One region of the Pseudomonas sp. HY13-MNA-CIBAN-0226 genome, then DNA from elsewhere that is predicted to be linked to it. Evidence: predicted binding sites of a transcription regulator. Region 1 holds the regulator's gene; each other region holds the start of a gene.
What was found. Region 1 encodes FliA, which starts transcription of late flagellar genes. Its sites were predicted from a motif close to CTAAAGTTTNNNNNNNNNNNGCCGNTAA; they were not measured.
Positions count from the first base shown of each region.

Region 2: a site for FliA is predicted at 2,278-2,305, ahead of AAEZ05_RS01870 (methyl-accepting chemotaxis protein). Genes of this name have one in related genera too.
Region 3: a site for FliA is predicted at 2,792-2,819, ahead of AAEZ05_RS17260 (methyl-accepting chemotaxis protein). Genes of this name have one in related genera too.
Region 4: a site for FliA is predicted at 4,859-4,886, ahead of AAEZ05_RS03110 (methyl-accepting chemotaxis protein). Genes of this name have one in related genera too.

Region 1 is NZ_JBEOPS010000008.1:20,563-28,317, forward strand. Features, by position in the region: gene AAEZ05_RS10505 (protein phosphatase CheZ) at 1-754, opposite strand, end outside; gene AAEZ05_RS10510 (chemotaxis response regulator CheY) at 777-1,148, opposite strand; gene fliA (RNA polymerase sigma factor FliA) at 1,313-2,053, opposite strand; gene fleN (flagellar synthesis regulator FleN) at 2,050-2,880, opposite strand; gene flhF (flagellar biosynthesis GTPase FlhF) at 2,997-4,322, opposite strand; gene flhA (flagellar biosynthesis protein FlhA) at 4,334-6,463, opposite strand; gene flhB (flagellar biosynthesis protein FlhB) at 6,700-7,755, opposite strand, start outside.
Region 2 is NZ_JBEOPS010000001.1:400,937-408,691, forward strand. Features, by position in the region: gene AAEZ05_RS01870 (methyl-accepting chemotaxis protein) at 193-2,169, opposite strand; gene AAEZ05_RS01875 (LysR substrate-binding domain-containing protein) at 2,356-3,276, opposite strand; gene AAEZ05_RS01880 (NorM family multidrug efflux MATE transporter) at 3,436-4,833, shown strand; gene AAEZ05_RS01885 (putative bifunctional diguanylate cyclase/phosphodiesterase) at 4,939-6,609, opposite strand; gene rep (DNA helicase Rep) at 6,874-7,755, shown strand, end outside.
Region 3 is NZ_JBEOPS010000015.1:1,278-9,032, forward strand. Features, by position in the region: gene AAEZ05_RS17255 (amino acid ABC transporter ATP-binding protein) at 1-682, shown strand, start outside; gene AAEZ05_RS30775 (hypothetical protein) at 835-1,026, opposite strand; gene AAEZ05_RS17260 (methyl-accepting chemotaxis protein) at 1,086-2,750, opposite strand; gene AAEZ05_RS17265 (16S rRNA (uracil(1498)-N(3))-methyltransferase) at 2,938-3,645, opposite strand; gene tatC (twin-arginine translocase subunit TatC) at 3,642-4,436, opposite strand; gene tatB (Sec-independent protein translocase protein TatB) at 4,433-4,879, opposite strand; gene AAEZ05_RS17280 (twin-arginine translocase TatA/TatE family subunit) at 4,890-5,165, opposite strand; gene AAEZ05_RS17285 (phosphoribosyl-ATP diphosphatase) at 5,191-5,523, opposite strand; gene hisI (phosphoribosyl-AMP cyclohydrolase) at 5,516-5,917, opposite strand; gene ubiB (ubiquinone biosynthesis regulatory protein kinase UbiB) at 5,998-7,602, opposite strand; gene AAEZ05_RS17300 (ubiquinone biosynthesis accessory factor UbiJ) at 7,599-7,755, opposite strand, start outside.
Region 4 is NZ_JBEOPS010000002.1:198,499-206,253, forward strand. Features, by position in the region: gene AAEZ05_RS03095 (methyl-accepting chemotaxis protein) at 758-2,377, opposite strand; partial or broken gene AAEZ05_RS03100 (transcriptional regulator) at 4,084-4,173, shown strand; gene AAEZ05_RS03105 (hypothetical protein) at 4,351-4,629, shown strand; gene AAEZ05_RS03110 (methyl-accepting chemotaxis protein) at 4,940-6,496, shown strand; gene AAEZ05_RS03120 (hypothetical protein) at 6,717-7,070, opposite strand; gene AAEZ05_RS03125 (cyclic di-GMP phosphodiesterase) at 7,163-7,755, shown strand, end outside.

The DNA of each region.
Region 1 (7,755 bases):
CGTCCTGACCGGACATAACGTCTTCTCTTTTATCGGCATGAATCTGCGGACCTTCACCCTGAGAGAGATGTTTTTGTGGATCTTTTTCCGCGTGCATCGCTTGACGGTCATGTTCGATGCCCGCAAAGCGGTCCACCTGACTGGCCATCAGCACGAGCTTGAGCAGATTGCTTTCAACTTCGGTGACCAATTGAGTCACGCGCTTGATCACCTGGCCGGTGAGGTCCTGGTAATCCTGAGCGAGCAGAATGTCGTTGAGGTTGCCCGCCACCACGCGATTGTCTTCGCTGCTGCGTGTCAGGAAACCGTCGACCCGCCGGGCCAGCTCGCGGAACTCTTCGGCCCCGACTTCGCGGCGCATGAACCGTCCCCAGTCCGTGCTCAAGGCCTCGGCTTCCTGGCTCAGGCTGTTAACCAGCGGCGTGGCGTTTTCCACCAGGTCCATGGTGCGGTTGGCGGCGGCTTCGGTGAGCTTGACCACGTACCCCAGGCGCTCGGTGGCGTCGGTGATCTGAGAGACCTCCTCGGCTTGCGGCATATTCGGATCAATCTGGAAATTGACGATCGCGCTATGCAACTCGCGGGTGAGCTTGCCCACCTCCTGGTACAGGCCGCGGTCACGGGTCTGGTTGAGCTCATGGATCAGTTGCACGGCGTCGCCGAACTTGCCTTTTTCAAGGCTCTCGACCAATTCGACGGCGTGTTTTTTCAGGGTCGATTCGAAATCGCCCTGTGAAATTTCTTTTTGCTCCATAGCTCCCCCGTGGCGCAGTGACTCAGCCTATGCGTTCGAAAATCTTTTCGATTTTTTCTTTCAACGCCTGGGCCGTGAAGGGCTTGACCACATAGCCGTTAACACCGGCCTGGGCTGCTTCAATGATTTGCTCGCGCTTGGCTTCGGCGGTCACCATCAGCACTGGCAGGTGCTTGAGCTTTTCGTCGGCACGCACGTGGCGCAGCAGATCGATGCCGGTCATGCCGGGCATGTTCCAGTCCGTTACCAGAAAGTCGATGCTACCGCTGTTGAGGACCGGAATGGCCGTAGTGCCGTCATCCGCCTCGACCGTGTTGGTGAACCCAAGGTCACGCAACAGGTTTTTTATGATCCGCCGCATCGTTGAGAAGTCATCAACGATGAGGATTTTCATGTTCTTGTCCAATTCGACCTCCAAGCAGTCTTAAACGCGCCCAGCACCTGGACACGCCATTTCATTCAATCCGGCAAAACACTCGATGACTGTCTGGAGCACAACAGATCGCGACCGGCGCGTTTAACACCCGCCAGCCCGTTCGCAGTGTCCCCACACTGCCTTCAGCGCGCTCGCCACTCCCCCAAACGCCCCCGCAAACGGGCCGCGCACTGGCTGTGTAACTGGCTGACCCGAGATTCGCTGACACCCAGGACCTCACCGATTTCCTTGAGGTTCAGCTCTTCGTCGTAGTACAGCGCCAACACCAGTCGCTCACGCTCCGGCAAATTGGCAATCGCGTCCGCCAGCGCGGCCTGGAAGCGTTCATCTTCCAGGTCACGCGACGGCTCCGTATGAGCACTTGCTCCATCCTCGTGCAGCCCTTCGTGTTCGCCGTCCTGCAACAGGTCGTCGAAACTGAAGAGGCGGCTGCCCAGGGTGTCGTTCAAAATCCCGTAATAATCGTCAAGACTCAATTGGAGTTCGGCCGCAACTTCGTGATCTTTAGCGTCGCGACCTGTTTTAGCTTCAATCGAGCGAATTGCGTCGCTGACCATTCGGGTATTGCGGTGGACCGAACGTGGCGCCCAGTCCCCCTTGCGCACTTCATCGAGCATCGCGCCGCGGATTCGAATGCCCGCGTACGTCTCGAAACTCGCGCCTTTGCTGGCGTCGTATTTGGTGGATACTTCAAGCAGGCCGATCATCCCGGCCTGGATCAGGTCTTCGACCTGGACACTGGCCGGCAAACGCGCCAACAGGTGGTAGGCAATCCGTTTTACCAGTGGCGCGTAACGCTCGATCAGCTCGCACTGCGCATCGCGGGCCGATATCTTGTAGAGGTTATAGCCACTGGCGGTCATAGCACCGGCCCTGCCGTTTGTTGTACGAGGCGCTCAACGAAAAATTCCAGGTGCCCGCGCGGGTTCGCCGGCAGCGGCCAGGTATCGACCTTCTGCGCGATCGCCTTGAACGCCAGCGAACATTTGGAACGCGGAAACGCTTCGTAAACCGCACGCTGTTTTTGCACGGCCTTGCGCACGCTTTCGTCGTATGGCACCGCGCCGACATATTGCAGGGCGACGTCGAGGAAGCGGTCCGTGACCTTGGTCAACTTGGCGAACAGGTTGCGCCCTTCCTGCGGGCTCTGGGCCATATTGGCCAGGACGCGGAAGCGGTTCATGCCGTAGTCGCGGTTGAGCAACTTGATCAACGCATAGGCGTCAGTGATCGAGGTCGGCTCGTCGCACACCACCAGCAGGACTTCCTGGGCGGCGCGCACAAAGCTGACCACCGAATCACCAATGCCCGCAGCCGTGTCGATCACCAGCACATCGAGGTTATCGCCGATGTCGCTGAAGGCCTGGATCAGGCCGGCGTGTTGAGCCGGTGTCAGGTGCACCATGCTCTGGGTGCCGGACGCGGCCGGCACGATACGAATGCCGCCCGGGCCTTGCAACAGAACGTCGCGCAGCTCACAGCGGCCTTCGATCACGTCGGCCAGGGTACGTTTGGGTGTCAGCCCCAAAAGGACGTCGACGTTCGCCAGCCCAAGGTCGGCGTCCAGAAGCATGACGCGCCGTCCGAGCTCAGCCAAAGCCAGCGACAAGTTCACTGACACGTTAGTTTTGCCGACGCCACCTTTGCCGCCGGTCACCGCGATCACCTGTACGGGATGCATGCTGCCCATGTTATTTCTTTACCTTGTCTTGCATAGACGGAGGCCACATTACTGGCTGCGCGTTCATCATCTGAACAATGCATGGCAGACCATCGATGTAGGTACAAAAACGATTCATTAATACCTCAGCCAACCTGCTTGGTGGGACTGTGGTAAATATCAGCGAACATGTCAGCCATGGCTTCTTCGCTGGGTTCTTCCTGCATTTGCACGCTGACTGCGCGACTGACCAATTGATGACGCCGCGGCAGATGCAAGTCATCCGGGATCCGTGGCCCATCGGTCAGGTAGGCCACCGGCAGTTCATGACTGATGGCCAGGCTCAACACATCGCCCAGACTGGCCGTTTCATCCAGTTTAGTCAGGATGCAGCCGGCGAGCCCGCAGCGCTTGTAACTGTGATAAGCGGCGGTTAGAACCTGTTTCTGGCTGGTGGTTGCGAGGACCAGGTAATTTTTTGACTTGATGCCACGTCCGGCCAGGCTTTCGAGCTGCATGCGCAGTGCCGGATCGCTGGCCTGCAGGCCGGCGGTATCGATCAACACCACACGCTTGCGCAACAAAGGCTCCAGCGCCTGCACCAGCGACTGCCCCGGGTCGACATGAGTCACCGGCACATTGAGGATGCGGCCCAGGGTCTTGAGCTGTTCCTGGGCGCCGATCCGGTAGCTGTCCATGCTCACCAGCGCAATGTTCTGCGCGCCGTACTTGAGCACGTAGCGGGCAGCGAGTTTGGCCAGGGTGGTGGTCTTGCCCATGCCGGCAGGGCCGACCATGGCAATCACGCCACCCTCTTCCAGGGGTTCGATTTCCGGTGTGGCGATCATCCGCGCCAGGTGCGCCAGCAGCATGCGCCAGGCCTGGCGAGGCTCGTCAATGTCGCCGATCATTGCCAGCAGATCCCGCGACAGCGGACCGGACAGGCCAATGCGTTGCAGCCGGCGCCACAGGTTGGCCTGGGCCGGGCGGCTGCCTTGCAGCTGATTCCACGCCAGGGAGCCCAACTGCACTTCCATCAGTTCGCGCAGGCTGTTGAGTTCAAAGCGCATCGAGTCAAATGCACGCGGATCGACACCGCCAGTGGCAGCGGGCGCCGGCGCCGGGCGTGCAGGCTCGGTGTAGGTGGGTTCGACCAGCGGTTCGGCGGCAGTCAGGGGCAAGCCGGCGAACAGCTGGCGATTGGTGGCCTTGTCGCTCTCGCCTTCGCTGCGCAGGCTCAGTTCGGCCTGGGCGGTGACGATCCGCGACTGGGTCTTGCGCAATTCGTCCTCGAGTTCCATGTTCGGAACCCGCGGTGCCAGCGCCGACAGCTTGTAATCGAGGGCAGCCGTCAGCTCCACGCCGCCGGCGATTCGGCGGTTGCCGATGATCGCGGCATCGGCGCCCAGCTCGTCACGAACCAGTTTCATGGCCTGACGCATATCGGCGGCGAAAAAACGCTTAACTTGCATAAACCACTACCTCAGCCGTTGGGCCCTACTGTCGCAACGATGGTCACTTGCTTGTTGTCAGGGATTTCCTGATACGCCAACACGTGCAAACCCGGGACTGCCAGCCGACCGAACCGCGAGAGCATCGCGCGAACCGGACCGGCCACCAGCAGAATCACCGGTTGACCTTGCATTTCCTGACGCTGCGCGGCATCGATCAACGAACGCTGCAGCTTCTCAGCCATGCTTGGCTCCAGCAGGACGCCCTCTTCCGAGCCCTGTCCTGCCTTCTGCAGACTATTGAGCAATATCTGTTCCAACCTTGGCTCCAGCGTGATAACTGGCAGCTCGGAGTCAGTACCTACAATGCTTTGGACGATTGCGCGGGATACGCCGACCCGCACGGCAGCCACCAACGCGGCGGTATCTTGACTCTTGGCCGCGTTGTTCGCGATGGCCTCGGCGATGCTGCGAATGTCCCGAACCGGCACCTGTTCGGCGAGCAAAGCCTGCAGCACCTTGAGCAACTGCGACAGCGACACCACGCCCGGCACCAGCTCTTCTGCCAGCTTGGGCGAGCTTTTGGCCAGCAATTGCATGAGTTGCTGCACTTCTTCGTGCCCGATCAGCTCGCTGGAGTGCTTGTACAGAATCTGGTTCAAGTGAGTGGCCACTACTGTACTGGCATCGACCACAGTGTATCCCAGCGACTGCGCCTGGGCACGTTGGCTGACTTCAATCCAGACCGCCTCCAGACCAAAAGCCGGATCTTTGGCGGTGATGCCGTTGAGCGTGCCGTAGACCTGCCCCGGGTTGATCGCCAGTTCGCGGTCCGGGTAAATCTCCGCCTCGGCCAGGATCACGCCCATCAGGGTCAGGCGATAGGCACTCGGCGCCAGGTCGAGGTTGTCACGAATGTGCACAGTGGGCATCAGGAAACCCAGGTCCTGGGACAGCTTCTTTCGCACGCCCTTGATCCGCGCGAGCAACTGCCCACCCTGATTGCGGTCGACCAGCGGAATCAGGCGATAGCCCACTTCCAGGCCAATCATGTCGATCGGCGTCACGTCGTCCCAGCCAAGTTCCTTGGTTTCCTGGGCGCGGGCCGGCGATGGCAGCAGTTCCTGCTGGCGCTTGACCTCTTCCAGGGCCTGCACCTTGACGCCGTTCTGCTTCTTCCAGAACAGGTACGCACCACCTGCCGCCAGCGCCGCCATGCTCAGGAAGGAAAAGTGCGGCATGCCGGGCACCAGACCCATCACCGCCATCAAGCCGGCGGCCACGGCCAGGGCCTTGGGCGAGGCGAACATCTGGCGACTGATCTGTTTGCCCATGTCTTCCGAACCGGAAGCACGGGTCACCATGATTGCCGCTGCGGTGGACAACAGCAGTGATGGCAATTGCGCCACCAAACCGTCACCGATGGTCAGCAGCGCGTACACCTTACCGGCGTCGGCAAACGTCATGCCGTGCTGGAAGATACCCACCGCCATGCCGCCGATCAGGTTGATAAACAGAATCAACAGGCCGGCAATGGCGTCACCGCGCACAAACTTGCTGGCACCGTCCATCGAACCGTAGAACTCGGCTTCCTGGGCCACTTCCGAACGGCGCGCCTTGGCCTGGTTCTGGTCGATCAAACCGGCATTGAGGTCGGCGTCGATCGCCATCTGCTTGCCGGGCATCGCATCGAGGGTGAAACGTGCGCTCACCTCGGAAATCCGCCCGGCACCCTTGGTCACCACGACGAAGTTGATGATCATCAGGATCGCGAACACCACGATACCGACCACGTAGTTGCCGCCGATCACCACCTCACCGAAGGCCTGGATCACCTTGCCCGCAGCGGCGTGACCGTCCTGGCCGTGCAGCATCACCACGCGTGTGGAGGCCACGTTCAACGCCAGCCGTAGCAGCGTCGCCACCAGCAGGATGGTGGGGAATACCGCAAAATCCAGCGGCCGCAACGCGTAGACGCACACCAGCAGGACCACGATGGACAACGCAATGTTGAACGTGAAGAACACGTCCAGCAGGAACGGCGGCATCGGCAACATCATCATCGCCAGCATGACCAGCAGCAACAACGGCACGCCCAGATTGCCCCGACTTAAGTCGGCAACGTTTGTGCGAGCACTGTTGAATAACTGAGAGCGATCCACCGATTTTCCTCGTTCCTGTAAAGCAAACTTTTGACGCCAGAAGCAGGCGCAAAGCCGCTATTGCAAGAAACCTTCCAACTTTCGCGGAGTGTTGAAGCAGAGGGGTTTATTCAGGGATTGTGGTGTTGCCTGGGCGGGCCTCATCGCGGGCAAGCCCGCTCCCACAGGTTGTGTATCGTCGGGTGATTGGGCGGTTGTTCCTGCTCCAGTGGGGGCCGGCATCACCCGCACACAACTCAAGAATCGCGCCGCAGGTCCGGCGGAATCGGCAAGTCATCCTTGAGCGGGTCCGGGCGCTTGCCCCTGCCTGCCTTGTATTGGCGAATCTGATAGACATACGCCAGTACCTGGGCAACGGCCAGGTACAAGCCACCGGGTATTTCCTGGTCCAGCTCCGTGGAGTAGTAGATCGACCGCGCCAACGCCGGCGATTCCAGCAGCAGCACATTATTCGCCACGGCAATTTCACGCATCTTCAACGCCAGGAAATCGCTGCCCTTGGCCACCAGCATCGGCGCCCCGCCCTTGTCCGGGTCGTACTTGAGCGCCACGGCGTAGTGAGTCGGGTTGGTGATGACCACGTCGGCATCAGGAATGGCCGCCATCATCCGGCGCTGGGACATGTCGCGCTGCAGTTGCCGAATGCGCTGCTTGACCTCCGGCCGCCCTTCCTGGTCCTTGTGCTCGTCGCGCACTTCCTGCTTGGTCATCTTCAGTTTCTTGGCGCTTTCCCACAGCTGCACCGGCACGTCCACGGCGGCGATGATGATCAGGCCGCAAGCCATCCACAACGAGCTCCAGCCGACCACCTGCAGGCTGTGGATGATCGCCATGTCCAGCGGTTCGTGGGCGATGCGCAAGAGGTCGTCGATGTCCGAGGACAACACGGCCAGGGCCACGAACAGGATGATGAAGAACTTGGCCAGGGCCTTGAGCAGCTCTACCACGGCCTTCGACGAGAACATGCGCTTGAGCCCGGCGCCGGGGTTCATGCGGCTGAACTTGGGCGCCATGGTGCCGGCGGAGAACAGCCAGCCGCCCAGGGAAATCGGGCCGATCAGGGCCGCAAGCAACAGCGTGATCATCACCGGCTGGATGGCCAGCAAGGCGATCAGCCCTGAATGCAGGAGGAAGGTCCCCATGGACCGCTGATCGAGGATGACTTCGCGCGACAGCGAGAAATTCATGCGCATCAGGTCCATCATTTCCTGGGCGAGCGCCCCGCCGAAGATCAGCAGCGCGGCCGAACCGGCGAGCATGATGGCCAGGGTGTTGAGCTCTTTGGAACGGGC
Region 2 (7,755 bases), on a different contig from region 1:
CTTTCTTGGAGTTGTGCCATTTTTATAGACCGGCTGAAACGATTCATCAAGCGTAAAACCAACAATGGCCCTATGTCTTGATAAAACCGAGCGGGCTCACGCCTACTCAGGAGTGTCGGTGGACGCAGAACTTGTGAACGCCAATCACACCTGTGGGAGCAAGCCTGCTCGCGATTGCCATAGCCGAACACCTCAACGAAACCGGTCAACCTCCTGCCGCAACTCCGCCGCCAGGCTCTCCAGTTCCTTGGCCGTCACGGCCAGGTGCGACACCACCTCGCGCTGCTCGCTGTTGGCCAGCGCAATGCTTTGCAGGTTGCTGCTGAGCAACGTCGCGGTGCTGCTTTGTTCCTGGGTGGCCGTGGTGATCGCCGAAAACTGCTGGCCAGCCGAGCGACTCTGCTCATCGATACGCGCCAGGGCCGAGGCGACATTGGCGTTGCGCGACAAGCCCTCCTCCATCAGTACCTTGCCCTGCTCCATGGTGCTGATGGCGTTGCCGGTTTCCTGCTGGATGCTCTGGATCATCAGCGAGATTTCATCGGTTGCCTGGCGAGTGCGGGAAGCCAGATTGCGCACTTCATCGGCCACCACCGCAAAGCCCCGGCCTTGCTCGCCGGCGCGGGCGGCTTCAATGGCCGCGTTGAGTGCCAGCAGATTGGTCTGCTCGGCAATCGAAGTGATCACCCCGACGATGCCGCCAATTTCCTGAGAGCGCTGGCCCAGTGTGTTGATGACCGTCGCCGTGCTGTTCAGCGCGCCCGCAATTTGTTCAAGAGACGAAGACGCTTCGTCCATCGACGTACGACCGATCCGGGTTTGCTGTGCGTTTTCCTGAGCCAGCAACTGGGTGCTGCCCATGTTGTCGGCGATGTTCAGGGAAGTGGCACTGAATTCCTCCACCGCACCTGCCATGCTGGTGATCTCGCCCGACTGCTGCTCCATGCCTTCGTAAGCACCACCGGACAAACCAGACAAGGCCTGGGCACGGCTGTTGACCTCTTGCGAGGCTTTGCGGATGTGCTCGACCATGGTCGACAGGGCCTGGCTCATCTGGTTGAAGGCACGGGCCAACTGGCCGATTTCGTCGTGGCTCGAGACATTCAGGCGCACGCTCAGATCCCCCGCGCCCAGCGCCTCGGCCTGACGCACCAGATCACCCAGTGGCGCCAGCTTGCTGCGCAACAACCAGACCGCCGCACCCACGGCGATCAGCATGGCCAGCAGGCTGCCTATCGCCAATTGACTGCCGACACTCCAGGTCACGGCGCGAATTTCCGCTTTGGGCATGCTCGCCACCACCGACCATGGGCCACCCTCGAACGGCACAGCGACGCTGTAAAAGTCTTCGGATTTGTCGCTCCAGAACTCACCTTTGCCAGGCGTTTTTGCCAGCGCGGCAAGGGTCGGCGCCGCCTGCTCCAACGCCTGCACGCCCGCAATCGGCACCAGCCATTTGCCCTGTTCGTCGAGCAACGCCAGGGAGCCGGTCTGGCCGATGCGGAAGCGTTTGAGATTGGCAAATTGCGCGTTCTGCGCGTCGGTGTAATCGAATCCTACAAACAGCACCGCAATCACCTTGCCGCCGCTGTCGCGTACGGGGGTGTACTGAGTCATGTAGGACCGTTCAAACAACAGGGCCCGGCCGACGTAGCCCTGCCCCGCCATCAGGCGCGCATAAGCGGGGTGCGCGTGATCGAGCAGCGTGCCAATGGCGCGCGTGCCGTCCTGCTTGCTCAGGGAAGTGCTGACCCGGATGAAGTCGTCGCCGTTACGCACGAACAACGTGGCAACACCGGCAGTCATCTGCTTGAACTCGTCCACTTCCTGGAAGTTGTTGTTCAGCACTTCGCTGCCCAGGTGCAAGCCCGCGGTCTGCACGCCCGCGACCGTCACCGGCTGCTCCGGGTGCAGACTCAGTCCCGCGCTGAAGCGCTTCTCGAACAAGCCGCTGAGGCGCTGGGTACTCTCACGCAACGTACCGTGGAAGGTGCTCAATTGATCGGCCAGCAGCCTTGCTTCGCTGGCCAGGTGTTCCTCGCGGGTGGCAAGGTTGGCGGTGTCCAGCGAGCGCAGGGCAAACACAGTGCTGCAGCTGATGACGATCGCCAGTATCACGGCAAGCGCGATACCCAGCTGTGAGGCGATGCGGGCGCGAGGTTGAGACATGACAGCTCCTGGCCAAGCGTCCGAATCCTCCTTGATCGGGCTGCACACTCAGCGACATTTCTAATAATGGGGATTACGTCGAACCTGCACGAAGGTTCCACCTGCATCTCTTCGGCGGTAAACCTGAATACTTGAGCCGATTACCAGGATATGGCCGGAGCCTGTCGCTGCACAGGCGCTATCGATTCAGCTCAGGTGCTCGACGTCCGGCAACTCCATGGCCCGGACCTCGCCCTGCAGGAAGTCACTGAGGCGGCGCATCCGTTCTCCGCCGGGCCGGGTTTTCGGCCAGACCAGGTAATATTTCTCACCGCTGGCGACGGCAGTCGGCCACGGCAAACTCAGGCGCCCCTGAGCGACATCCTCGGCCACCATCAACAAGTCGCCCATCGAAACCCCGTAGCCACGGGCGGCGGCGATCATGCCCAGCTCCAGCGTATCGAACACCTGCCCGCCCTTGAGCGACACCTGTTCGGCCAGCCCCATGCGCTCCAGCCAGTTGCGCCAGTCGCGGCGGTCCGGTGTGGGGTGCAGCAGTTCGGTATTGGCCAGGCGCGTCACGTCCCAAGGCTGCTCGCTCAGCAGGTTCGGCGCACCGACCGGGATCAGTTCTTCGGGGAACAGATAACTGGCCTCCCAGTCAGGTGGGAAATGGCCGTTGCTCAACAGCACGGCACAGTCGAAGGGCTCGTCGTTGAAGTCCACCGAGTCGACGTCCATCCAGGCGCTGGTGAGCTGCACCTCATTGCCCGGTTGCAGGTGACGGAAGCGGCTCAGGCGCGCCAGCAGCCAGCGCATGGTCAGGGTCGAAGGCGCCTTCATGCGCAGGATGTCGTCTTCGGCGCGCAGGGTGTTGCACGCCCGCTCCAGGGCGGTGAAGCCCTCGCGGATGCCGGGCAGCAGCAACCGGGCCGATTCGGTCAGTTGCAGGTTGCGGCCACTGCGGTGAAACAATCGGCAGGCAAAGTGCTCTTCGAGCGTACGAATATGCCGGCTGACCGCGCTCTGGGTGATCGACAACTCTTGCGCGGCACGGGTAAACGAACTGTGGCGAGCGGCCGCTTCGAAGGCACGCAGGGCATACAACGGAGGAAGACGACGAGACATTCAGAAAGCTCCTGCAGCGCAATCGCCACAACTTAGCAGAAACTCATCCATGATGAGTTTTAGTCATGCCATCCATCCTTTTTATCCCTTTGTGGAAATCCTCCAGAGCGCCGAAAATCGACGGTCTACTGTTCCCTCTGAAAACCGAGCGTGATGATCATGAAGCATCCAGCGCGTATTGAACTCTGGGCCATCCTGCGGCTGGCGGGGCCGCTGATTGCCTCGCAGTTGGCGCATATGCTGATGGTCCTCACCGACACCTTGATGATGGCGCGCATCAGCCCCGAGGCGCTTGCCGGCGGCGGCCTGGGGGCGGCCACCTACTCTTTTGTGTCGATTTTCTGCATCGGGGTGATTGCGGCAGTCGGCACCCTGGTGGCTATCCGTCAGGGTGCGGGCGATATCGTTGGCGCCGCCCGGCTGACCCAGGCAGGTTTGTGGCTGGCGTGGCTGATGGCACTGGCCGCCGGCCTGTTGCTGTGGAACCTCAAGCCCGTGCTGCTGCTGTTCGGCCAGACCGAAAGCAACGTCCATATGGCCGGGCAATTCCTGATGATCCTGCCGTTCGCCCTGCCCGGCTACTTGAGCTTCATGGCCCTGCGCGGCTTCACCAGTGCGATCGGCCGGGCGACGCCGGTGATGGTGATCAGCCTCGCCGGCACGGTGGCGAACTTCCTGCTCAACTATGCATTGATTACCGGCATGTTCGGCCTGCCCAGGATGGGGCTGGTGGGGATAGGGCTGGTCACGGCCATCGTCGCCAACCTGATGGCATTGGCGCTGGCCCTGCATATTCGGCGGCATAGGGCGTATGACGCTTATCCATTGCGTGAAGGCCTGTCGCGGCCCAACCGTCAGTACCTCAAGGAGCTGTGGCGGCTGGGCCTGCCCATCGGCGGCACCTACGCGGTGGAGGTCGGGCTGTTTGCCTTCGCGGCGCTGTGCATGGGCACCATGGGCAGTACGCAACTGGGTGCGCACCAGATTGCCCTGCAGATCGTTTCGGTGGCGTTCATGGTGCCGGCCGGCATGTCCTATGCGATCACCATGCGCATCGGCCAGCACTACGGTGCCGGGCAACTGCTGGATGCACGGCTGGCGGGACGGGTTGGTATTGTGTTCGGAGCGGCGGCGATGCTCGGCTTCGCGATGGTTTTCTGGCTGCTGCCGCATCAATTGATTGGCTTGTTCCTGGACCATAATGATCCAGCGTTCCGCCCGGTCATCGAATTGGCAGTGAGCCTGCTGGCGGTCGCCGCCTGGTTCGAGCTGTTCGACGGTACGCAAACCATCGCCATGGGCTGCATACGCGGGCTCAAGGATGCCAAGACCACCTTCCTGGTTGGACTGGCCTGCTATTGGCTGATTGGTGCGCCGGCAGCCTGGTGGATGGCATTCCATCTCGACTGGGGCCCAACGGGCGTCTGGTGGGGCCTGGCGCTGGGCCTGGCGTGTGCGGCGGTGAGCCTGACGCTGGCGTTTGAGTGGAAGATGAAGCGCATGATTCGGCGTGAGCCTGCGGTGCAGGCCAGTTTCAGGGTGATTCAACCCGATTAAGATCAAAAGATCGTCCGAACGAGGCCCGAGCCTTCGGCAGCTCCTACGGGTGTACACATTCCCATGTAGGAGCGGTTAAAGGCTCGGCCGCGTTCTGGCGATCTTTTAAATGGCCTCCACAACGGCTTGTTGGCTGGAACCGAAGGTCAGGTATTCAACCAGCTCCACCAACGGCAACGGCTTGCTGATCAGGTACCCCTGCACCTGATCACAGCCAAACCCACGCAACAGATCCAGCTGCTCCGGGGTTTCCACGCCTTCGGCCACCACTTCGAGATTGAGGTTGTGCGCCAGGTTGATCATCGCGTGCACCAGTTTGCGATTCTCCTCGCGCTCTTCCATCTCGCCGACAAAACTCTTGTCGACCTTCAGCAAGGCGATCGGCAGGCTGTTGAGGTGCACGAATGACGAGAAGCCGGTTCCGAAGTCATCCAGGGAAAAGCGCACGCCCAGGCGCCCGAGGGCGTCCATGGTCTGCTTGACCAGATCGCTGCGGCGCATCACTGCGGTCTCTGTCAGTTCGAACTCCAGCCACTGCGCCTCGACTCCGCGCTCGATGATCAAGCGGCTGAGGGTGGGCAGCAACTGGCTGTCCTGGAACTGCCGAAACGACAGGTTGATTGCCATGTGCAGCGCCGGCAGCCCGCGCTCGCGCAGGGCCTGCATGTCACGCAGTGCACGGGAAATCACCCAGTAACCCAGGGGCACGATCAAGCCGCTCTGCTCGGCCAAGGGCACGAATTCGCTTGGCGGCAGCAAACCGCGCTCGGCATGACGCCAGCGCACCAGCGCTTCGAGGCCGACGATCTGCCCGTCTTCGAGGTTCAGTCGCGGCTGGTAGTGCAGCTCCAGCTCATCACGGCGCAATGCCCGTCGCAGTTCGCTTTCCAGGTCGGCCATGCTGCGCGCATTGCGATTGATGCGTTCGTTGAAGATGTGAAAGGTACAGCCCTGGGTGCTCTTGGCCTGCTGCATGGCGATGTGCGCGTGCCACATCAGCGGGTCGGCGCCGGCGTGGGCGCGAGCATGGGCGATGCCCAGGCTGGACCCGATCAACAGGCTTTCGCCGTCGACCCAGTAGGGTTCGGCCAGTGCTTCGGTGATTCGTTCGGCCATCCACTCGGCGCGCTGGGGTGCCCGGCGGGTGTCGATCAGCAGTGCAAATTCGTCGCTGCCCAACCGTGCGAGCTGATCACCCACCTCCAGCTGGCTTTTGAGCCTGGCAACGACTTGCAGGATCAACCGGTCGCCCGCCTGGTGCCCCAACGCGTCGTTGGCGTGACGGAAGTTGTCGAGGTCCAGGTGCCCGAGTGCCAGGCCACGGCCATCGTTTTCCACCAGCCGGGCCGCCAGCAGGGTCTGAAAACCCTGGCGATTGGCGATGCCGGTCAAGGGGTCCTGCTCGGCCAGACGCTGCAGGGTGGTTTCCAGCAGCCCCCGTTCGCGCACATGGCGCAGGCAGCGCTGCAACATGCCTGTATCAAGCAGATCGCGCACCAACCAGTCGCTCACGCCATCGGGCGGCGACGCCGGCTCGTGTTCGAGCAGCAATACCGTCGGCAAGGTGCAACGACCGGGAAGTGGTTGCAGAGCAGGGCTCGTCAACAACACCGCGCTGCGGTTGTCATCGAACAAACTGCTGACAGACTCCCAATTCGGAGCGCTGATGAGCACGGCCGAGCTCCCCATTGGAGCCAGACACTCGCGCAACAACGCTGTCCACGCTGGCTCTTCTGCCAGTAGCAGCAAACGCAAGGGTTCGACAGGCGTAGACAAGCTAGCTCCCTAGACTCTGCAGTGGTGTACGCGCCAGGCATTATGCCGGGCCGCCAACCAATGACCAAATGACATCAGTTATCAGACGTGGCTTTTGTATCAGGAATTACGAACATTAGACGCAAATACCTCACGTATCCTGCGTGAAAGTAACAAAACCGGCAAATACAGTTAGCGTGGTGCGTCACAAGTCGGAGAGAGCAGCACAAATTGCTGAGCCTGTTAAAATGCCGGCCCATTTCGCAAACGACTCCCTGATTCCGTATGTCCCGACTCAATCCCCGGCAGCAAGAAGCCGTGAGCTACGTCGGCGGCCCTCTTTTGGTGCTCGCCGGCGCAGGCTCCGGCAAGACCAGCGTGATCACGCGCAAGATTGCGCACCTGATCCAGAACTGCGGCATCCGCGCCCAGTACATCGTCGCCATGACCTTTACCAACAAGGCTGCGCGCGAGATGAAGGAACGGGTCGGCACCCTGCTCAAGGGCGGCGAAGGCCGCGGCCTGACCGTGTGCACCTTCCACAACCTGGGCCTGAACATCATCCGCAAGGAACATGTTCGCCTGGGCTACAAGCCCGGCTTCTCGATTTTTGACGAAGCCGACGTCAAGTCCTTGATGACCGACATCATGCAGAAGGAATACGCGGGCGACGACGGCGTCGACGAGATCAAGAACATGATCGGCTCGTGGAAGAACGACCTCATCCTGCCTGCCGAGGCCCTGGAAAACGCGCGCAATCCCAAGGAGCAGACCGCCGCCATCGTCTATACCCACTATCAACGTACGCTCAAGGCGTTCAACGCGGTGGATTTCGACGACCTGATCCTGCTGCCGGTAAAGCTGTTCCAGGAACACGCCGACATCCTCGAAAAGTGGCAGAACAAGGTCCGCTACCTGCTGGTGGACGAGTACCAGGACACCAACGCCAGCCAGTATTTGCTGGTGAAGCTGCTGATCGGTACGCGCAACCAGTTCACCGTGGTGGGCGACGACGACCAGTCGATCTACGCCTGGCGTGGCGCGCGGCCGGAAAACCTGATGCTGCTCAAGGACGATTATCCGTCCCTGAAAGTGGTCATGCTCGAGCAGAACTACCGCTCCACCAGTCGCATCCTGCGCTGCGCCAACGTGCTGATCTCCAACAAC
Region 3 (7,755 bases), on a different contig from region 1:
GCGCGCGGTGGATAACGTCACCACGCAAGTGGCCAGGGGTGAAGTGCTGGTGGTGATCGGTCCGTCCGGCTCCGGCAAGTCGACGTTCCTGCGCTGTCTCAACGGCCTGGAAGAATTCGATTCCGGCTCAGTGAGCATCGACGGCCTGGAGCTGGCCGACCCGAAAACCGACGTGAATGCCTACCGCCGTGAAGTCGGCATGGTGTTCCAGCATTTCAACCTGTTCCCGCACATGACCGTACTGGAAAACCTCTGCCTGGCGCAAAAAGTCGTGCGCAAGCGCGGCAAAAAGGAGCGCGAGGCCAAGGCCCTGGCGTTGCTGGAGAAGGTCGGTATCGCGCAGAAAGCCAACGAGTTTCCATCACGCCTGTCCGGCGGTCAGCAACAGCGTGTGGCCATTGCCCGGGCGCTGGCGATGGAGCCGAAGGTGATGCTGTTCGATGAACCGACCTCGGCGCTTGATCCGGAAATGGTCGGTGAAGTGCTGGATGTGATGAAGACCCTGGCCGTGGAAGGCATGACGATGGTCTGCGTTACCCATGAAATGGGCTTTGCGCGGGAAGTGGCGGATCGGGTGTTGTTCTTCGATCACGGCAAGCTGTTGGAAGATGCTTCGCCGGCCGAGTTTTTCGCTGCGCCGAAGGATCCTCGGGCACAGGCGTTCCTGCGCCAGGTTCTCTGATCGCGGCGGCCATCCGGCCGCCATCGCGGGCAAGCCCGCTCCCACAGTATGTTCAGTGTTCATGCAATTTGCGTAACACCGTTGAACCCTGTGGGAGCTTGCCCGCGATAGCATCACCTTGGTCCTGTGTGAACCGAGGCGTTCGCATCAACTCAGACCTTGAACCGTCCCACCAGCGTCTGCAAATGAGTACCAAGCCGTGCCAGTTCGACACTCGACGCCGCCGTCTCTTCACTGGCGGCCGAGGTCTGCTCGGACACATCGCGCACATTCAACACGCTGCGATTGATTTCTTCGGCCACCGCGCTTTGTTGCTCGGCCGCTGCGGCAATCTGCTGGTTCATCGACTGGATCGCTGACACTGTGCGGGTAATGCTTTCCAGCGAACCACCGGCGCGGCGGGTCAGTTCGACGTGCTTTCGGTGAGGCTGCGGCTGTTGTCCATTATTGTCGCCACCTGCTGGGTGCCGGCTTGCAGGCCAACGATCAGCTCTTCGATTTCTTCGGTCGACTTCTGGGTGCGCTGGGCGAGGCTGCGGACTTCGTCGGCAACCACGGCAAAACCGCGGCCTGCTTCACCGGCACGGGCGGCTTCGATGGCGGCGTTTAGCGCCAGCAGGTTGGTTTGCTGGGCTACCGACTTGATCACGTCGAGCACGCTGCCGATCTTGTCGCTCTCGCGCTTGAGATGGCCCATGGCCTCGGTCGAGTGGCCCACTTCGAGCGCCAGGCGCTCGATCTGGGCGATGGCTTCACCCACCACCTTGTCCCCTTCACGGGCCTGCTGGTCGGCGGCCACAGCGGCCTCCGAGGCTTCTTCCGCATTGCGTGCGACTTCTTGCACGGTAGCGGTCATCTCGTTCATGGCGGTTGCCACCTGATCGGTCTCGACCTTCTGGCTGTTGACCCCGGCGCTGGTCTGCTCAGTGACTGCCGATAACTCCTCGGCGGCGCTGGCGATTTGCGTGACGCCATCACTGATGCCGCCAATCAACTCGCGCAAGCCCTGGGTCATGCTCTGGATAGCACGCTGCAACTGGCCCAGTTCGTCCTGGCGGCGAGACACCAGATTGTGGGTCAGGTCGCCGGCTGCAATGCGTTCGGCAACTTTGAGGGTCTGGCTCAGGGGAATGACAATCTGGCGGGTGATGGCCCAAGCCGCCAGCAGACCGAAAGCCAGGGCGAGCAGGGTGGCCAGCAACAGCATGTTCTTGGCGTGCGCGGCATCGGTGTCGCGAACAATGGTCTGCGAGGCCGTCAGCTTCTTGCTGAGGTCGATCAGGATGTCGCCCTGAGCGGTCATGCGCGTGAGCGCCGTAGCGTTTGCGACCTGGGAGTCGCGGAACTGGCTGACAGCCGCGCGGTAAGCCTTCAGCGACCCGGTAGCCTGTTGCAGGTTGGCAAGGTGCTGCTCAGGCAGTTTTGCCGCGAGGCTGTCGAGGCTTTTCAGGGCGGTGTCGATGGCGTCCAGTGCCGGTTGCTGGGCTTCGGCCTTGCCGCTGTAGGTGTAGCCGCGAACCTGGTAGCGCGCTTGCTGGAGCAGCTTGCTCAGTTCGATCACCTGGCTGTAGTCGGCAACGCTTTCGCCTTGCAGCATGGATTTTTCGACCGTGCTGACTTGCGCTACGGCGTTGTCAGCGTTTACCCCCAGTTTGCTCCGGGCGTCTTCACGAGCAGCGGTTGCCTGGGTCATGTCGGCAAAGGCGCGCTTGTATTCAGCGACGGCGACCAGTTGCTGGTCGACCATGGCTGCATCGGCAGGCTGTTCGATCAGGGTGCGTGCGGTTTTCAGGCCGGTATCCAGTTGGCCGAGCAAATCGTTGACTGTCCCGGGACCCTGTTCGCCGCGATGCATGTCGTAGTCTTGGCGGGCGATGCGCAGGTCTTTGCTCAGCTCGATCAGGCCGGAGATGAAACCGAGCTTGTCGCCCCGGCTCATGACGCCGCTGAGGCCCGTCCAGCCAGTGAAGGTGATCAGGCAGGTCAGCAGCAGCACCAATCCGAAACCGACTCCCAGTTTGCGATTGACGCTGACGTTCCCCAGTTTATCAGCTAGCGATTGGTACATGCTGCAACTCCCTCGAACCACACGTAGGTTTTATGGGAGTTGTATCGGCAGCTTCTCCGGAACCTGTAGGAGCTGCCGAAGGCTGCGATCTTTTGATTTTGATCTTGATCTTGAGTTCTGGCGTCCTTACAAACGCCAGGATCAAAAGATCGCAGCCTGCGGCAGCTCCTACCGGGGGGCGTGGTGTTTAGAAGAGTCGGGCCAGCAGGGCGGTGACCGCGGTTTCGACCCGCAGGATGCGCTCGCCCAGTTGTACCGGTTGCAGCCCGGCTTTGGCCAGCAGGTCGATCTCGTAGGGGATCCAGCCGCCTTCCGGACCAATGGCCAGAGTCACCGGCTCGTTCAGGCCGCGAGGGCAGGGTGGGTAGTTGCCGGGATGGCCGACCAGGCCCAGAGTCCCTTCGGTGATCGCGGGAAGCCGGTCTTCGACGAACGGCTTGAAGCGCTTCTCGATAATAATTTCCGGCAACACGCTGTCCCTGGCCTGTTCAAGGCCGAGGATCAATTGTTCGCGAATGGCGTCTGGTTCCAGGAACGGCGTTTGCCAGAAGCTCTTCTCGACGCGATAGCTGTTCACCAGGATGATTCGCGGCACTCCCATGGCCGCAACGGTCTGAAACACCCGGCGCAGCATTTTCGGGCGTGGCAGGGCCAACACCATGGTCAGCGGCAGCTTGCTCGGAGGGGGCTGATCAAGGGTGACGCGCAATTCGGCTTCGGTGGTGTCCAGGTGCAGCAACTCGGCAGACCCCATCAGACCGCCAATCCTGCCGACCCGCAGGCTGTCACCGACTTGCGAACGGTGGACTTCCTGCATGTGGGTCAGGCGGCGATCACGCAGGATCACCCGATCGGCCGCAATGAAATCGGCCTCTTCGAGAAGCAGCAGGTTCACGGCTGGGTCGCTGGCGGCTGGTCGTTGGAGTCGTCAGCCGGCTGGTCGTCCGGGTGCTCGCCACGCTTGCTGATCAGGCTGCCGAACAGGATGCCGATTTCAAACAGCAGCCACATTGGTACGGCCAGCAGGGTCTGCGAGAAAATGTCCGGCGGCGTCAGGATCATGCCGACCACGAAGCAGCCAATGATCACGTACGGGCGGATTTTCCTCAGGTACTTGACGTCGACTACACCGATCCACACCAGCAATACCACGGCTACCGGGATTTCGAACGCCACGCCGAAGGCGAAGAACAGCGTCATGACGAAGTCGAGGTAGCTGGTGATGTCGGTCATCATTTCCACACCGGCCGGCGTAGCGGCAGCGAAGAATTTGAAGATCAACGGGAACACCAGGTAGTAGGCGAACGCCATGCCGGTATAGAACAGCAGGATGCTGGACATCAGCAGTGGCACGGCGATGCGCTTCTCGTGCTTGTACAGGCCTGGTGCGATGAAACCCCAAATCTGATGCAGGATCACCGGAATCGCCAGGAACAGCGAAACCATCATCGTCAGCTTCAGTGGCGTCAGGAAGGGCGACGACACATCGGTAGCGATCATTGTCGCGCCTTCCGGCAAATACTGGCGCAGCGGCGTGGAGACGAAGGTATAGATTTGCTGGGTGAAGGCGAACAACCCGGCGAAGACGATGAAGATCGCCGCTACGCAGCGCAGCAGGCGGGTGCGCAACTCGGTGAGGTGCGAAACCAGCGGCATGTGCTGGTCATTTTCAGGAAGATCGCTCATGGGGCTCGCGGCGGCAGTGTTGGGTCATGAGGGGCAGGCGCAACAGGCGCAGCCGCAGGTGTTGCAGATTCGGCCAGAGGCTGCGCCGCAGGAGCAGCGACAGGCGCAGGTTCAGCGCCGATTGTCGGCTCGATGTTCGGCACCGGGGCATGAATGGTCGGCTCCGCGACAGGCTGCACCGGAGTCGGCTCCTGCTGGGTGGGCGTGAAGATCTTCCGCGCCTCCTGCTCCAGGGACAGGATATGCTCGTTGTGCAGCTGCCGGCGAATTTCGTCGGCGCCGATCTCACGTTCAACTTCCTGTTTGATCGCGTTGAAGCTGCGCTTCAGACGACCGACCCACAGGCCGGCAGTGCGCGCAGCACCCGGCAGGCGTTCGGGGCCCAGCACCAGCAGGGCGACGAGGCCGACGAGCAGCAGTTCAGAGAAGCTGATACCAAACATTAGTCAGTGCTCACACGTCTTTGCGAATCGGCTCTTCGACTTTTTGTGCCTGCACGTCGATGGTGTGCGGCGGGTTGACCGGGGTGGCCTGTGGCTGCACAGGTGGTACCGGTTGCGCCGGGGTCACGCTTGGATCAGCGGGCTTTTCGTCATCGTTCATGGCTTTGCGGAAGCCCTTGATCGATTCGCCGACGTCGGTGCCGAGGTTCTTCAGTTTCTTGGTGCCGAATACCAGCACGACAACGACCAGGATGACGACCCAGTGTTTCCAGTCAAAAATGCCCATGTTGCTGCTCCTCTCTAATAGTTGTTCAGGCGGACGGGCGCGAGGCTTTCTCGGCGTGTCCGGACAGACCGAAGCGACGGTCGAGTTCATCGAGTACAGCCTGTGGATGCTGCCCCAGTTGGGCGAGCATGACCATGCTGTGGAACCACAAGTCGGCAGTCTCGTAGATCACATCGCTGCAGTCGCCGCTGATGGCAGCGTCCTTGGCGGCAATGATGGTTTCGACGGATTCTTCGCCAACTTTTTCCAGAATCTTGTTCAGGCCCTTGTGGTACAGGCTGGCAACATACGAGCTGTCGGCAGCGGCGCCTTTGCGCTCTTCCAGCACTTCGGCCAGGCGGGTCAGGGTGTCACTCATGGGTGTGTCCTGCGGAGTAAATGGCGTGCGGGTCTTTAAGTACCGGGTCGACGGTTTTCCAGTCGCCGTTCTCGAAGACTCGATAGAAGCAGCTCTGGCGGCCGGTATGGCAGGCGATGTCGCCGATCTGCTCGACCATCAGAATGATCACGTCGGCGTCACAGTCAAGGCGCATCTCATGCAGGGTCTGCACATGCCCGGACTCCTCACCCTTGCGCCACAGTTTGCCTCGGGAACGTGACCAGTAGATGGCACGATTCTCCGTGGCAGTCAGTTGCAGCGCTTCACGGTTCATCCAGGCCATCATCAGGACGCGCCCGGTCTTGTGATCCTGGGCAATCGCGGGCACCAGGCCATCGGCGTCCCACTTGATTTCGTCCAGCCAGTTTTTCATCTTCGACTCCGACAGCGGGCTCCGCACTTCATTAGCGGAGTCCAACGTTGAAACAGTGTGCCAGCGGATCACACAACTGGCTATCGGCGAACGACCAGATACAAACCGACCGCCATCATGATTCCGGCTGGCCAATAGGCCAGGTCGTTCAGCGGGCCGCCGATCGCGAGTACTGCGCCGCCCGCCAGGTGAGCGGTGCCGAGCAGGCGCAGGAACCAGTCGTCACGTCGGCGGTGCCAGGGTGGCGGCGGGTCGTAGGCGTGAGGCTGGGACATGCGTTCGAGCAGGTCGCGGGCCATGTTGGCCAGGTGCGGTAGCTGTTCAAACTGGCTCTGCACGTTGCCCAGCAACGCTTTGGGGCTGACGCGCTCGCGCATCCAGCGTTCGAGGAACGGTTGCGCGGTGTTCCACAGATCGAGGTCCGGGTACAGCTGGCGGCCCAGGCCTTCGATGTTCAGCAGGGTTTTTTGCAACAGGACAAGCTGCGGCTGTACTTCCATGTTGAAGCGTCGAGCGGTCTGGAACAGGCGCATCAGCACCTGGCCGAATGAAATATCTTTTAACGGTTTTTCGAAGATCGGTTCGCATACAGTGCGGATCGCCGCTTCGAATTCGTTGAGTTTGGTTTCCGCCGGCACCCAGCCCGAATCGATATGCAGCTGGGCCACTCGCCGATAGTCGCGTTTGAAGAAAGCGAACAGGTTGCGGGCCAGATAGTCCTGGTCTTCCGGGGTCAGGCTGCCAACGATGCCGCAGTCGATCGCAATGTACTGCGGGCTCCACGGGTTGACGGTGCTGACGAAGATGTTGCCCGGGTGCATGTCGGCATGGAAAAAGCTGTCACGGAACACCTGGGTAAAGAAGATTTCGACGCCGCGTTCGGCGAGCATCTTCATGTCGGTGCGCTGGTCGGCCAGGGTCGCGAGGTCGGTCACCTGAACCCCGTAGATGCGCTCCATCACCAGCACTTTGGGCCGGCACCAATCCCAATAGACTTGCGGCACGTAGAGCAGTGGCGAGCCTTCGAAGTTGCGCTTGAGCTGGCTGGCGTTGGCGGCTTCGCGCAGCAGGTCGAGTTCGTCGTAGATGGTTTTCTCGTAGTCCTGGACCACGTCCACCGGATGCAGCAGGCGCGCATCGGCCGAGAGTTTTTCTGCCGCGCGAGCCAGGATGAACAGCCATGCCAGGTCCTGGGCGATGATCGGCTTGAGGCCGGGGCGGATCACCTTGACCACGACTTCTTCACCGGTCTTGAGCTGCGCGGCATGCACCTGCGCTACCGAAGCCGAAGCGAGCGGTTGGACGTCGAATCGGCTGAACACTTCGCTGATCTTCTTGCCCAGCTGCTCTTCGATGAGTTTGATCGACACTTGCGAATCGAACGGCGGGACACGGTCCTGCAGCAGCATCAATTCATCGGCGATGTCTTCCGGCAGCAGGTCGCGGCGGGTGGACAGGATCTGCCCGAACTTGATGAAGATTGGTCCCAGGTCCTGCAGGGCCAGGCGCAGTCGGGCGCCGCGGCTCAGCTCAAGCGTTTTGCGCGGGAACCAGCGCCACGGCAATGCATACCGCAGCGCCAGCAGGAACCAGGGCAGCGGCAGGGCGAACAGCAGGTCATCGAGACGGTAGCGAATCACAACGCGCTGGATGCGCAACAAACGGCGGACGGCAAGCAGCTTCATGCGTTATCGCTTGGGTCGAGAGATCGGGAAAGGCGCTCGAAACGCGCCTCAAGACGTTCCAGATCAAGTTTGATCTGGTCCAGTTCACTGAAACGGGCTTCGGCTTCGCGCTGACCGACGAGGGTGCGCGATTCTTCGGCCAGGTATTCGCCC
Region 4 (7,755 bases), on a different contig from region 1:
TGTAATCAAGCGGGCGGGAGATAACCTGTGAGCAAAACAGCCCTTCTGGAAACTTGCGAGAGGGGAGGGGGCGTTTAGCTCGAAGACCGGATCCAACCGTGGGCTCTCGGGCGCAAGAACTGGCTTTTCACCGGGTAGCTAACGGCTGATTTTCGTCTGTCGGAACAGGCTGGGATCGACCCAGAGTTTGAAAAAACGCTTCGCCAAAATTGAAGTGTCCGCGTCTACGTTGTATCTGAAATTTATCGGCACGTCTGCAGATGTGGATTTCGCCTAGAAACGCGATGTCCAGTCCGGTTTGAGCACCTGACGCGCTCAAAAACGTTTTTACACAGCCTCGACCCATAGCGGTCAGTCGATACTTTGTCTTTTCTGCGTTTCTCAAGTACAGCATTGCCGCGGAAAAAGTACGTAAACCAGCCGCAATCGAAATGAGTTACAGATCTCTCTACGGAAGCACTCGCGGCTTCTTGAGGCTATCCAGCGCATCTAACCCTCGATCTTACTGGACTTGTTGGTAAGCGCTGCATCAGCACATCTTTGAGAAAGGCGCGCCGAAATCAGCATGCGTTTGGGCAAGTCATTTATCGAGGCGCGGTGTGCCGTAAGCACAATTACGCTCAGCGCATCACATTTTTTCTGGCTATCCTTGCGATGCGACAACTGGAGCATTTTTGAATACGAGGTGTCGGCGCTGATTGAAAACTGACCCACCCTGCCGATCAGAAGCTCGTCACAAGCTCAAAAAAGCCTTTTTTCACACCACGAATCGGTTAACCAACTGATTCAAATTAACTGCCAGTTTTGACATTTCACCGCACGCACTAGCTGTCTGGCTTGCTCCGGCAGCACTCTGTGTTGCCAGCTCGCGAATACTGACCAGATTACGGTCAACCTCCCGCGCAACATGCGACTGCTCTTCAGATGCAGTAGCGATCATGAGATTTCGCTCATTGATCTGAACAATGGCCGTTGATATTTGATCCAGCGAGGTACTGGCCTCCTGGGCGACACCAAGTGATTCGGTCGCAAGGTCTCTGCTCGTATTCATCGCCTTCACGGCCAGATCAGAATCGTTCTGGATGGCAGCGATCATCTGCTCGATTTCTTGAGTCGAGACCTGAGTGCGATGGGCCAAAGCTCTTACTTCGTCAGCAACTACCGCAAACCCACGGCCTTGCTCGCCTGCGCGTGCGGCCTCGATAGCAGCGTTTAAAGCCAACAGGTTGGTTTGCTCTGCAATCGCCCGAATCACATCGACAACTTTAGTGATGCTTTGGGCACGATCCGACAACCCTTGAATCTGTTCGCTCGTGTTTTCAACGTTACCGCTCAGCTTTTGAATTGACTTCAATGTCTGAGCCACTCGCGCCAAACCTATCTCGGCATAGCCCTGGGTACGCGTTGATTCTTCAGAAGCTGACTGCGCGTTACGAGCGACCTCATCAACGGCCGCGCTCATTTCAGTGACCGCGGTGGCAGCTTGATTGACCTCGTCATTTTGTGCGACAAGACCCCGACTAGACTCCTCGGTGACCGCTGTCATCTCTTCTGACGTAGACGCCAGTTGGGTAGACGAATCGGATATTTGCATAATCGTAGTGCGCAGGTTTGCCTGCATTTGTGCGAGTGCTTTCAACAGTCGCCCAGCTTCATCAGTCCCACTGACCAATATTTCCTTGGAGAGGTCACTGGCTGCGATACGCTCCGCAACCGACAAGGCATCGTTGATAGGAGACGTAATACTTTTCGTCAGCAGCGATGCCAGCCCAACCGTCAGGACGACAACGCCAGAAATTAGGCCGACAACCAGCCAAAATCCATTGTTATAGAGATCGGTTGCGTTTTGCCCAGCCTGCGCTGCGCCTTCGTTGTTAAAATTGATCAAGTCTTTGATCTGCCCCTCCATCTTATTTGTCAGAGGGCGGATGCTGGTAGTCACTAGGCTAGACGCAGCAGCTATGTCACCCTGCCTCATCAGCGGTTCGAGACGCTCCAACTGTTTGGAGTACTCATCGACGCTGGTTTTCACCAATGTGAATAACGTGGCCTCCTTCTCGTTCGATACGAGGGAGGCGTAATTAGCCACCACATCGGTGAGCGCCTTGCGGTACGCAGGGAAGCTATCAATCGTCTTTTGAATGGATTGGGGTTCAGCAAGGCCTCGCTGTGTTTCTAGCCTCAAGCGAAGGACTGTAGCGTTCATCAGTGCCGCTTGTTGGATGCTAGCCATCCAGTTGAGTTCGACGTCTTTCTCGGCGTCCCTCAGCTCCCGCATCTGCATCACTGCGAATGTGCCAAGCGCAAAGACCAAAGCGATAATTAACGTGAAAAATAGGGCCGCGCGTTGAGCCACATTGAGGTTTCTAAAGAGCATACGAAATTCCAGTGTTAGAACGTGGTTGATTTTTTAACAGGCCATCGACTCGAAGGTTATGGTGCTGCGCAGATCACCCTTAACGATGGCTTCATTAACCCGATATATGTCGGTCAACGGGGTGACGATATTTTTGATAAACAGCAAAGCGAGTACAAAAGTCCCCAGTGTGGCTGCCAATTATGATAATAATTACAGACATCAGGCAGCTTTGATTGGTGTTCTAGAATAGCTTGCCCGCATTACCACCCTCGCCGATTTTTTTTGGACAAGCCTATCTACCGCATCTGAGAGAAGCCCGCTTATAGGCTTGATGTCTGAATTTGCATAATCCTGTGCATCCCTCTGTGCATAATGGTTGTCGAGTGCTGTGAGTTGATCAAGCGCTGCAAATAATTTGCACCATTACTTGAAATGACCGTGAACAATCAAGCCGCTATCCCGCTCACTACAAAGGATGCGTGGGCTTTGGCTTTGAGTGTGCTGGATTGCTTGCGAGTCGGCCTGATATATCAGTCGCCGCTTTTCCAATCGTAGCCGCATTAATCACGTATGCAACGAGAATGCTTTACAATTGGTCGTTTTCCAACTCCCTGGAGGTCTCTTGGATTTACCCCCTTTAACAGGGCTTACACCGCCCTGTGCAACCAATCACAGGGCCATTAGGGTACCGCTGAGTGTACTGCGCACCGATACCCTAAAATTTCTCATTCTCGCCGATGACAGAATTACCTTCCAATTCGTTATCGGCCAGTGCAAGCGAAGCATGAGCACTTTATCAGTGAAAACCTTAATTAATCTATGGGTGAGGTTTGAGGCGATACCTGAGTGCAATCCAAGCAATTCATGCGCCGGTCTGGGCGCCATTAGATTAATTTGGAATATAAACCAGTCTCGACTGCATGAAATAGCCGCTCAATAACGCTAGAATCAGTTCCCAGTCAGATTTAAGCAATCAGCTTCCTTGTCTTGTCGAGGTTATGTGGATCCAGAGGCAGCTTTTTCGAAGAAATATGTTGTTGGTATGGAAGAACGTAGAAGGCTACTAACCTAAGAATTCTGATGAGCCGCTGTTGCATTTTTATTTTTTACAGAGAAATACATGTAAATGGATTAGTTTATGGTTAGTTGAATACAAGTCATTCCGACAATCCAAAACAAACGAAATTAGTTGGTCGTCGCAACATTCCGATTTGCTTCTGACTCAGAGTGTGAAAAAACGCTTCGCCAAAATTGAAGTGTCCGCGGCTACGTTAAATCTGAAATTCATCGGCACGTCTGCAGATGTGGATTTCGCGTAGAAACGCGATTTCCAGTCTACACAGCCTCGGCCGATTGCTGCCTGTAGCGAAGCGCTCCAATCGTCACAAAAAAGACGGCCGGCCCTATCCGGAAATGCTCGATCTCGCTCCCTCAAACGCGTCCCATTTGATACGTGGCATGGTTCTCCGATGCCAAATTCGCCCGCCGCGAAAGCAATTTTTCTCAATGCATTATTCAGGGTTCCCGATTCAGCGAGTCGAAACCGGGCAGCGCTTGTCGATCCGATACCAACGTTACGCAGTGTGGGTTACCAATCCTGATGAACACACTGTGTGCCCATTCTCCGTCGATTTGCTTTAAGTGCTTCAGACCTTATCCATTGCTTGAGCGGCCAGGTGTTCAGAAGTCTGGTGCTCCAACACCTAAACCATGGTTCAGTCTCCCTGGACATTCATCAGGCTCTGGGTTCGCCCTCGCTTTTCGCCATTGGCTCGTCTACTGACCATCCGGAATACCTCGCTGACCGAAACGTTTAATGAGGCGCAGGCGGTGGTTTTGCGTAAAAGGGCCTGGTTGAGGGGCCCTTGATTGGACCTGACCTTGCCCGCTGTTCCGATGAAGCTTATAGTCCGCACCGTCGCCCACAATGGCGACTCAGGTTTGGCGACCTGATCGATCGGGTCAACCTTTGCTTGATCGGAGTTTTACCTATGGACAGATACACCCCCCTTTCCGGACTCGACGAGATTCCGGCCGCACTGCTCATCGACACTCAAGCCCCACTCGACGCCCTCCTGGCCATGGCCGATTACCGAATCCGCACGGTCACGCAGGTGCTGGAAAACATCGCCTTCCGCGCCGAGATTGGTTGCGACACTGTCGTGCTGGCGGACTTTTCCAAACTGCTGGCCATTCCGCTGCGTGATGGTTGTGACCTGCTGGAAGTGATCGGTAAACGGTTACGGGCGCAGGCGCAGGCGTCGGCGTAAATCAAAACGGGCACCTTGAAGGTGCCCGTTTTTTGTGGACTTTGACGCCGAACGTTAATCCGCTTTCACGTCCAGGACGCATTCCATCGCACCGCTCTGCAGCGTGCGCTGTGTTCTGAGCACAACTTCAAGCGAGCGGCTTGTAATCAAGCGGGCGGGAGATGACCTGTGAACAAGGCAGTTTCCTCTCAACCCTACCTTACATTCCGACGAAGTGTGGAAAAACTAGCTAATGCATATCGAAGAGACGCCGATAGGCATCTGTGGTCTATCCTCTGGTTAAACGCAGTCTGCAGCTTTGGAGTATAAAATGTTTGGTTGGATCAGCAATATCCGTGTCAGCGCCAAACTCGGTCTTGGATTCGGCTTGGTATTAGGGCTGACTTTTCTCCTTGCACTAACCGGCTGGACAGCAATCAATATTCTTGCTGAGCGCAGCGTCAAAGTACAGGACATCGCTCGTGTCAGCGAGATGACCAAGGACCTGCGAATTCATCGCTTGCAGATGGAGCTCAACCCTAAGGGGGACGGTGCCCGGATGATCCTCCAGACCCTCGACGAACTGGCTGGGTATTTGAATACTGCTCGTGTCCAATTGACTGTGTCCAGCGATAAGGCGCTGATTGACCAGCAGATAGCTGCGGTCAAGGTGTACCGCGATGCCCTGAGCGACTTAAGCCAGGCGGGAGCCGATCTGACTCCGGTGTTCGCCCGAATGGGTGTGCAAGGAGATATCCTGCTCAGTAACACCCAGCAGTTGGTAGCGTCGCAATCCGCCAAGCGCGATGCCGATTCGTCTTTTGCTAAAAACTTGCTTGCTATCATCGCTGCGCTGGCATTGCTGCTCGGTGCCGTCGCGGCCTGGATCATTACCCGGCAAATCGTTACACCGTTGCAGCATATCCTCAAGAACGTCGATCGTATTGCCTCCGGCGATTTGAGTCAGCATCAGGAGGTCAATCGCCGCGATGAGGTAGGGCAATTGCAGAGAAGCCTACAACAGATGACCATCGGCCTGCGCGAACTGATTGGCGGTATCGGCGCTAGCGTCATCCAGATTTCTAGCGCTGCCGAAGAGTTGTCAGCCGTCACCGAGCAGACCAGTGCTGGTGTGAACAGCCAGAGAGTCGAAACCGATCAAGTTGCTACTGCCATGAACGAAATGACCTCCACCGTGCAAGAGGTAGCGCGTAATGCTGAAGAAGCCTCTGATGCCGCGGCCGCCGCAGATCAGCAGGCTCGCGAAGGTGACAAAGTTGTTGGCGAGGCCGTGGCTCAAATCGAACGCCTGGCTTTCGAAGTCGGTAACTCCACCGTAGCTATGAGTAATCTCAGAGAGGAAAGCAACAAAATCGGCGGTGTGCTCGATGTTATTAAGGCGGTAGCACAACAAACCAACCTACTCGCTCTCAATGCCGCCATTGAGGCCGCGCGAGCTGGTGAAGCTGGAAGAGGTTTTGCGGTAGTTGCCGATGAAGTTCGTAGCCTGGCGAAGCGTACCCAGCAATCCACCGAAGAAATTGAAAAGCTAATCTCCAGCTTGCAAAGCGGCACTCGAGAGGTATCCGCCGTTATGGAGAGCAGTCGTATATTGACTGACAGCAGTGTTGAATTAACTCGTCGTGCCGGAACCTCTTTGGCAAATATCACCCGCACGGTGTCTACGATCCAGTTGATGAATCAGCAGATAGCCTCAGCCGCTGAACAGCAGAGCGCAGTGGCTGAAGAGATCAACCGGAGCGTGCTCAACGTGCGTGATATCTCTGAACAAACTGCTGGCGCTAGTGATGAGACAGCTGCCTCAAGTATAGAGTTGGCACGCTTAGGTCATGAACTTGACGGTTTGGTTAAGCGCTTTCGACTATAGGGCTGGCCTAAAGCGCTCCCCAGTCTGAAAGCCGACATAGTGATAGATTGAAAATGTGGACACCAGGGTGGATACCTGATCGTCGCAGAATATTTAACAGATGCTACCTACTCAGCCTCAAAGGCGACTTTCATCCCCAAGGCGACAGCTGCTTTGTGGGCCTTGCCTCGATTTCCTTTTTTTGCGCCGGACAACCTGATAGGTGGTGAATTGGTCGAGCTCATGCTGGCGAGCCCTCATCAACCAACTGAGTGAGCATGGGCTGGATTGCATCAGCGCTCATGTCCAAGCGGTCGCACAAGGCGCTGTTGAGGTACTTAAACTTACCGATGGATGAGCGTGCGCAGAGATTTTTTGCATAAATTCCAGTAGCCAAGCGCCCCATAGGTGCTTGGACGCAGGCGTTCAGCGGGTGGGTTGAGTGATCAGCGTCCAACATCACAGCACGATTTTGCGCGGTGAGTCCAAACTTCATCCAGGTCAGCACATCCATCATCAGCTCTTGAGTGGAGTGCAGTGAAAAGGCCGGTAATAAGACATTTCCTCGTTTGGTTAAAAGCGTCTGCCCAATCACTTCGCCAACCCACGCGGTGGATGGTTGTACGCTCAGTGATGAGCGACAGCAACGCAGAGCATTGAAATACCAACTGAATATAGGTTCCCAACATGCTGAAATGTATAAGCACCACCGAGCTCTGCCTGGGCATGCATATCAGCGAATTATGTGGCTCCTGGATGGACTACCCCTTCTGGAGAAATCGATTCACCCTGACTAAGGAACACGATCTGGAGCAGATCCTGCACTCGTCCATCACCCAGGTCTGGATCGACACGGACAAGGGGCTCGATGTACTTGAGGGGCGTGCGAGCCTGTCGGTCGAAGAGGTCGAACGGACAGTCGAAGTTCGTCTGCTGGCTATTGGCGAAAAGCAGTCGTTAGCTCATGCCAGCATGAAAGAGGAGGTCGCTGCGGCATTCAGGATCTGTGCTCGCTCCAAGTCGGCGGTGGAGCAGATGTTCAATCATGCACGCATGGGGGCGGTGATCGAACTGGAGCAGATCGTCACTCTGGTTGACGATATCTCCAATTCGATCCTGCGCCATCCCAATGCCTTGATCAGCCTGGCACGCCTGAAGAATGCCGACGAATATACCTACATGCATTCGGTGGCCGTGTGTGCGCTGATGATTGCTCTGGCGCGTCAGCTGGGGCTGGACGAGGCGCAGGTGCACGAAGCCGGTATCGCCGGGCTGCTGCA